One region of the Arthrobacter sp. KUASC02 genome, then DNA from elsewhere that is predicted to be linked to it. Evidence: riboswitches for the same ligand, from Rfam matches in the RefSeq annotation. Region 1 holds a riboswitch; the other holds the start of a gene.
What was found. Region 1 has a riboswitch for thiamine pyrophosphate ahead of AC6JAC_RS01665 (ECF transporter S component). Riboswitches for the same ligand answer to the same signal wherever they lie in the genome.
Positions count from the first base shown of each region.

Region 1 (3,554 bases):
AAGGTGACCAACGCCGTCGTCGCCGTCCAGCTCCGCAGCCATTCGGACCTGATGGTCACTGCCACCGGCCACGTCATCTCGCTGATTCCAGGCTCACTGGTGGTAGAGGTGGACCGCTCCACGTCCACGCTCTACATCCACGGGCTGAACGTGCGGAGCGGGGAGGACATCGTGAACCTGCGCAAGGAAGTCCGGGATGCCGAGGCGGCACTGATCCGGATCATGGGCACGCGTGAAGAACTGGCCGCACTGAAACAGGAGGTGGGCGCATGATGGAAGTCGTCCTGACCGTAACGGCCGTGATCCTGTCGCTCGCGGCAGCCGGGGCCATTGTCCGGATCGCCATCGGCCCGTCGCTGCTGGACCGGGTGCTGGCCTCGGACGTGCTCCTGGCCATCATCGGGGCCACGCTCTGCATCGACATGGCCGTGAACCGGCACCTGAACAACCTGATGCTGCTGGTGGCGCTGTCCATCATCGGGTTCATCGGGTCCGTGACTGTGGCGCGCTTCGTGGCCGACCGGCGGGAGCACCCCAATGAATCCTGAACCATCCGCCGTGGACACCGTCATCGACGCCGTGTCTGCCGTTTTTATGGTGGTGGGCGCCGTGATGTCCCTTGGCGCGGCCATCGGCCTGTTGCGCTTCCCCGACCTGATGAGCAGGATGCACGCTGCCACCAAGCCGCAGGTGCTGGGCCTTTTCCTGCTGCTGGCCTCGGTGGGCCTGCAGCTGCGGACCTGGTGGGTGTGGCCCGCACTGTTCGTGGCGTGGATCTTCCAGGTCCTCACCGTTCCCGTATCCGCGCACATGGTGGGCCGGGCCGGCTACCGCACCAAGCACCTGCACAGGGAGCTGCTGACGACGGACGAACTGGAGGCCGTGGTGCAGAAGGCGGCGGACAAGAAGACCGCCGACGGGCGGGCCGCCGGCGGCCAGGAAGCAGACGAGCGCGCAGCGCACGACGGTCCCGCCGACGACGGCGCGTCATCCTAGCGGGGGGCCGCAGGACGGTTGGGCCTAGACGATGTCCTGGGTCTTGGCGAAGCGGGTGATGGCACGCTGCGTGCCGCGGTTGGCCAGGACCTGGATGATGGCGCTGACAGCGGCCGAGACCAGCGCAAAGGTCAGGGCGCTGCGCAGGGTGGTGGGGACGTCGTTCTTGTCGCCCTTGGGGGGCTTGCGTCCGGTGACCTTTTCCCAGACGACGTCAACGGCCTTCGTGCCGGCAAATCCGGCCAGCAGGCTCACTCCGGTTCCAAGCAGCTTGATGAAAAAACTCATTCCAGTACCCCTAACAGGTGGGAGACGGCGGAAACAGGGCTTCCCCTAGCCTAGCCGCATCAGGCCGCCCCCATCACCGCGCATTGTGACAGCCGCCCCGGGATTTCGCGGGCCCGCGGGTGTAAACTGGTCCACGCCCACAAGGGCGAATTGATACGACAGGGGAGCGTCGCCGTCGGGCATCACTGGAACAGTCCAGGGAACCGGAGGCGGGCGCTGAGAGTGCGGACAGCCGCAGACCCTCGAACCTGATCCGGTTAGTACCGGCGCAAGGGAGTCGAGTTCTCAGAGTGTCCGGCAGCAGGCGGCGGAAGCCGCGGCCCTTGCCGGGAAACACTCTCCCCTCCTGTACCTCAGGAGGAAGACATGACTGATATTTCTGCAAAGCAGGCGTTGCCGCACAGCAAGTACAGCTGGCGCGTGGTGGACATTGTGGTTGCCGCGTTGATCGCAGTGGCCGGCGGCGTCATTTTCTGGGCCTGGTCCCAGGGCGCCGCCGCCGTTACCCCGGCCATGAACGCCGTTTACCCGCCCCTGACCGGCCTCATCGCCGGCGGCTGGATGATTCCCGCCGTCCTGGGCATGCTAATCATCCGCAAGCCCGGAGCCGCACTGTTCTGCGAAACAGTGGCTGCCACCGGTGAGCTGATCATGGGCTCGCAGTACGGTGCCTCCGTGCTGTTCTCCGGCTTCGTGCAGGGGCTCGGCGCCGAAATCATCTTCGCGGTGTTCGTGTACAAGAAGTTCAACCTGCCCGTTTCGCTGCTGGCCGGTGCCGGCGCAGGCCTCTTCTGCGGCCTGAACGACTCGTTCGCTCCGTGGGGCTGGAACGTCGCCTACGCGGCCGGTGACAAGCTGGCCTACATCATTTTCACCGCCATTTCCGGCGCCATTATTGCCGGTGCGCTGTCCTGGATCGCCACCCGCGGCCTGGCCCGGACCGGTGTGCTCAGCTCCTTTGCCTCCCGCAAGGCAGCTACGGAGCCCGTCTTTTCCTGACGAACGCACCCCGCTCATGACATCTTCGGATAACGTCCGCCCGGCTGCGGTCACGGCACGCGGCTGGGGCTGGCGGCACGCCGGCCGGTCCCAGCCCGCCGTCCACGGCCTGGACCTGGACATCCAGCCTGGCGAACGCGTGCTGCTGCTGGGCCCCTCCGGCGCGGGCAAATCAACACTGCTGCACGCCCTGGCCGGGGTACTCGGCGACAGCGACGCCGGCGCCCACCATGAAAGCACGCCGGACGCCGACGACTCGGACGAGACGGGCACCCTCCTGATCGACGGCGCCCCGCCGCGGGCACAGCGCGGCCGCGCCGGCCTGATGCAGCAGGACCCCGAGACGCAGGTGGTCCTGTCCCGCGTGGGGGACGACGTCGCCTTCGGCGCCGAGAATCTGGCCGTGCCCCGCGCGGACATCTGGACGCGCGTGGGAGAAGCGCTCGACGACGTCGGGCTGGCCCACCTGCCGCTGGACCACCCGACGTCGGCCCTCTCCGGCGGGCAGAAGCAGCGCCTTGCGCTTGCCGGCATCCTTGCCATGCGCCCGGGACTGCTGCTCCTCGACGAGCCCACGGCCAACCTTGACCCCCTGGGCGTCCTGGAGGTCAGGGACGCCGTGGGCCGGTGCCTGGACAAAACCGGGGCAACGCTGGTGGTGGTGGAACACCGCGTGGGCGTGTGGAAAGACCTGGTGGACCGGATCGTGGTGCTGCAGCCTGGATCGGCGACGGATTCCGCCGTGCTCCTGGACGGGCCGCCGGACCAGGTCCTGGACCAGGCCCGGGACATGCTCGTGGCCGCCGGCGTCTGGGTGCCCGGGTATGTGCCCGCCACCCGCGCACGCTCCGGTGCCGCGCTGCCGGGTGCCGCGCTGCCGGGTGCCGCGGGGCTGCCCGGTGCGGGGCTGCCCGGTGCGGGCGGGCCCGGTAACGGGAACCTCCTGCTGGCCGCGGAGCACCTCGCCGTTTCCCGCGACCGTCCCCGCCGGCGCCGTTTCAAATCCATTCCGCCGGTCCCGGTGCAGTCGGACATTACGGCGCAGGTCCGGGCCGGGCAGGCGCTGACCATCACAGGCCCCAACGGTTCCGGCAAGTCCACGTTTGCCCTGACCCTCGCTGGGCTGCTGCGCCCGGTGGCCGGCACGGTTTCCGCCACGGTGGACCTCAGCGAAGGCGCCGGCATTGACCCGTACAAGTGGAAAGCGGAGCAGCTGATCGCGAGGATCGGCACCGTGTTCCAGGAGCCGGAGCACCAGTTCGTCACCGGCC
Region 1 is NZ_AP046053.1:373,917-377,470, forward strand. It holds gene AC6JAC_RS01645 (Na+/H+ antiporter subunit E) at 1-273, shown strand, start outside; gene AC6JAC_RS01650 (MrpF/PhaF family protein) at 270-548, shown strand; gene mnhG (monovalent cation/H(+) antiporter subunit G) at 538-996, shown strand; gene AC6JAC_RS01660 (DUF4235 domain-containing protein) at 1,021-1,284, opposite strand; TPP riboswitch at 1,435-1,577, shown strand; gene AC6JAC_RS01665 (ECF transporter S component) at 1,651-2,283, shown strand; gene AC6JAC_RS01670 (ABC transporter ATP-binding protein) at 2,300-3,554, shown strand, end outside.

Region 2 (3,554 bases), 1.8 Mb from region 1:
CCGAAGCCATGACCGTGGTTGACGTCAACACCGGCAAGTTCACCGGCAGCGGCGGCAACCTTGAGGAAACCGTCACCAAGAACAACCTGGAAGCGGCCGAGGAAGTGGTGCGCCAGCTGCGGCTCCGCGACATCGGCGGCATTATCGTCATTGACTTCATCGACATGGTGCTCGAATCCAACCGCGACCTTGTGCTTCGCCGCATGGTCGAGTGCCTCGGACGCGACCGGACCAAGCACCAGGTTGCCGAAGTCACCTCGCTGGGCCTCGTGCAGATGACCCGCAAGCGCATGGGCACCGGTCTCCTGGAAGTCTTCGGCGAGCAGTGCGAGGCATGCGCCGGCCGCGGCATCGTCACCCACGACGAGCCCGTGGAACACCGCCGCGCCAACGTTGTGGCCGCCGAACACCACGTGCCGCGGACGGAAACCCAGCAGCCACCCCGTACGGAGCGCAAGAGCCGCCGACGCGGCAAGGGCGGCCAGCCGTCTTCCGAGGCTGCTCCGCTGACGCCGGCTCCTGTGCACCACGAGCCCACCGACGCCGAGCGCCATGCCAAGGCTGAAGCGACCCGCGTGGCGCTGGCCAACATCGCAGCGGCAGCGCATGCTGCCCACCTCCACGATGCCGAGGCCGGCCATGCAGCCCCCGCGGCCGCGGCCGCCGCAGCACAGGCAGTAGGCCAGGCACTGGCAGCCCAGGCACAGGGCGCCCAGTCCCCGGCCGGGCAGGCAGGAGCGCCGGCGCGGCCGGCTCCGACGCAGGCCACCCCGTCTGCACCCGCTGCGGCCCGGCCCGCGAAGGTGTCGGAAACCGAAGTGGCTGCTGCAGGGCGGCCGGCAGCGGTCCTGACCTTTGGCGGCGAAAAGGTGGCACTGCCGTTCGTAGAGCACGCCGGAGAAGCCCCTGCCTCCGGACCGGCACTGACCCTTGACCGCCTGGCCGAAGCTTTCGCCCACCTTGGTGAGCCTGCCGCGGCAGAGGCTCCGGCATCACCGGTTGAACCGCAGGCACCGGCAGCGCAGGCGCCGGCGGCCCAGGCTGTTGAAGCCGACTACACCGACCACACCGCGGTGCAGGGCCGGGCCCGCCGTCCCCGCCGCAACCGAAGCGCGAGCCGTGCCCAGGGCGCAGCGAACGAGACGTCCGTGGAACACCACGAGACTGCCCCGGTTGCCGCATCAGGGCACACGCACGAAGCCAAGGCACCTGAGCCGGCGAAGAAGGATGCGCCCGCCAAGGCGCCGGCCAACGAGCCGATCATCCTTGGCGTGGGGGTCCCGGCCTCGGAACTCTGAGCCAACGAGCTTTGATCAGGCCAGGCTTTCGTTCAGCCAGCTGACACCGCGGGTGCGGCCCGGGACAGGCGTAGCAATACGCGTGTTTCGGGCCGTGCCCGCGAGTTCGTTGCGGGGAAAAGCTAGGCTAGGGGACTGACACGGGGTGCCGCGCACAGGGCCGGCTGAGATCCAGACCCGTTGAACCTGTCCGGTTAGCACCGGCGAAGGGATGTCTCCTTTGGCTTCATCATTCCTGCCCACTCCTGCCACGCCCGTAGCGCCTGCACCGGGAGGCGGCCCGCTGCGCAGCACGCCGCGGGTGCTGGCCATCGCCGGTTCCGATCCGTCCGGCGGGGCGGGAATCCAGGCGGACCTCAAAAGCATTGCCGCCAACGGGGGATACGGCATGGCTGCCATCACCGCCCTGACGGCACAGAACACCCACGGTGTCCGGGCGGTCCACGTTCCGCCGGCCGGCTTCCTGACTGCGCAGCTAGAGGCCATTAGCGACGACATCAGCATCGACGCCGTGAAAATCGGCATGCTGGGCGACTCTGCGGTGATTGCCGCCGTCCGTAGCTGGCTGGAGAAAGCCCGTCCCGCCGTCGTGGTTCTTGACCCCGTGATGGTCGCCACCAGCGGGGACCGGCTCCTGCAGGAGGCTGCCGAGGCCGAGCTGCGCGAACTGCTGCCGCTGGCCGACCTCATCACGCCGAACCTGGCAGAACTGGCGATGCTGCTCAACGAGCCACTGGCGGACAACTGGGAAGCGGCACTCGGCCAGGGCAAGCGCCTCGCCGCGCAGGCGGGCACCACGGTGCTGGTCAAGGGCGGACACCTCGAGGGCGGCGAATGCCCCGACGCCCTCGTCAACACTGAAGGACTGCTCGCCCAGGACGTTGTGGTGGTCCCCGGCGCGCGGATCGACACCAGGAACAGCCACGGCACCGGCTGTTCCCTGTCCTCGGCCATGGCCACCGCGCAGGCAAGGCTGGGGGATTGGGAGGCATCCCTGCGGGCAGTGAAGCCATGGCTGCAGGGAGCGCTCAGGGAAGCCGGAGCGCTGGAGGTGGGAACGGGCAACGGCCCGGTGCACCATTTCCACCATCTGGCGCCGAAGGGCCAGGATGCGCTGGCCGCAGGGGAGTTCGCCGCGGCGCTCCGGCAGGACGCCGGAGCGGACCTGGATGACATCTACGGGCTGGACTTCATCCGCGGCCTCGCCGACGGCTCCCTTACCGAGCAGCACTTTGCGTATTACCTTGCCCAGGATGCCATCTACCTGAACGGCTATTCCAGGGTTCTGTCCCGTGCCGCCGCCATTGCCCCCACCGAGGCCGAACAGCTCTTCTGGGCCCGCTCGGCGCAACAATGCCTGGAAGTGGAGTCCGAACTGCACAGGACGTGGCTCAGCACCCGGAACGTGGACGCCGCCCTGGGACCGGTCACCAAGTCCTACGTGGACCACCTGCTGGCCTCATCTGTTTCCGGAAGCTATGGAGTGCTCGTGGCCGCGGTGCTGCCGTGCTTCTGGCTTTACGCCGAGGTGGGTGCCACCTTGCACGGTCAGTTCGAGGCGGCCGGGTCGCCGTCGGGCCATCCCTACGCCGACTGGCTCCGCACGTACGCCGACGAGGAATTCGCCGCCGCCACCAGGGAGGCAGTGCGTATCACCGACGACGCCGCACAGGCTGCCTCTGCAGCAGAACGGCAGGCCATGCGCCTGGCCTTCCGGCAGTCGTGCCGCTACGAGGTGGACTTTTTCGACGCGCCGCGCGTGCATGCTGCACCGCAAAGTGTTCCGGAGCCGGTAAGGTAATGGGGCACGGTTCCGGAAGTCGTTGCAGCGGCAGTCTGTATTGCACAGAGTGGCGCCTATCACGTACTACCGTCGGAGCCAGCCTCATTTGCGGCCGAAGGCAAAATTAGCGTAGTCTAGATCTTCGGTGCTTACGCCAACACTTGGGTTATGACCCCGGAACAGTCTGTTTGGAATGACAAGCGGAATGGTTCGTGGGATAACTCATGGGTTCCCCCGGGGAATCCACCGGCGTTGAGGCACAGCGTGAGCCAGGCCAAACAATTGGACCCAGGTTCCGCACGCAAATCTAGTAATAAACGTCGAGAGAAGTGAGTTCCCCAGTGGTGTACGCGATTGTCCGCGCAGGCGGCCGCCAAGAGAAGGTTTCCGTTGGAGACTTCGTTACCCTGAACCGCGTCCCCGGTGGAGCCGGCAGCACCATTGAGTTGCCCGCACTGCTCCTGGTAGACGGT
Region 2 is NZ_AP046053.1:2,173,779-2,177,332, forward strand. It holds gene AC6JAC_RS09955 (Rne/Rng family ribonuclease) at 1-1,298, shown strand, start outside; TPP riboswitch at 1,430-1,527, shown strand; gene AC6JAC_RS09960 (bifunctional hydroxymethylpyrimidine kinase/phosphomethylpyrimidine kinase) at 1,510-3,099, shown strand; gene rplU (50S ribosomal protein L21) at 3,423-3,554, shown strand, end outside.
Region 2: linked by a shared signal. The riboswitch ahead of AC6JAC_RS09960 (bifunctional hydroxymethylpyrimidine kinase/phosphomethylpyrimidine kinase) and the one ahead of AC6JAC_RS01665 (ECF transporter S component) in region 1 are both predicted to bind thiamine pyrophosphate.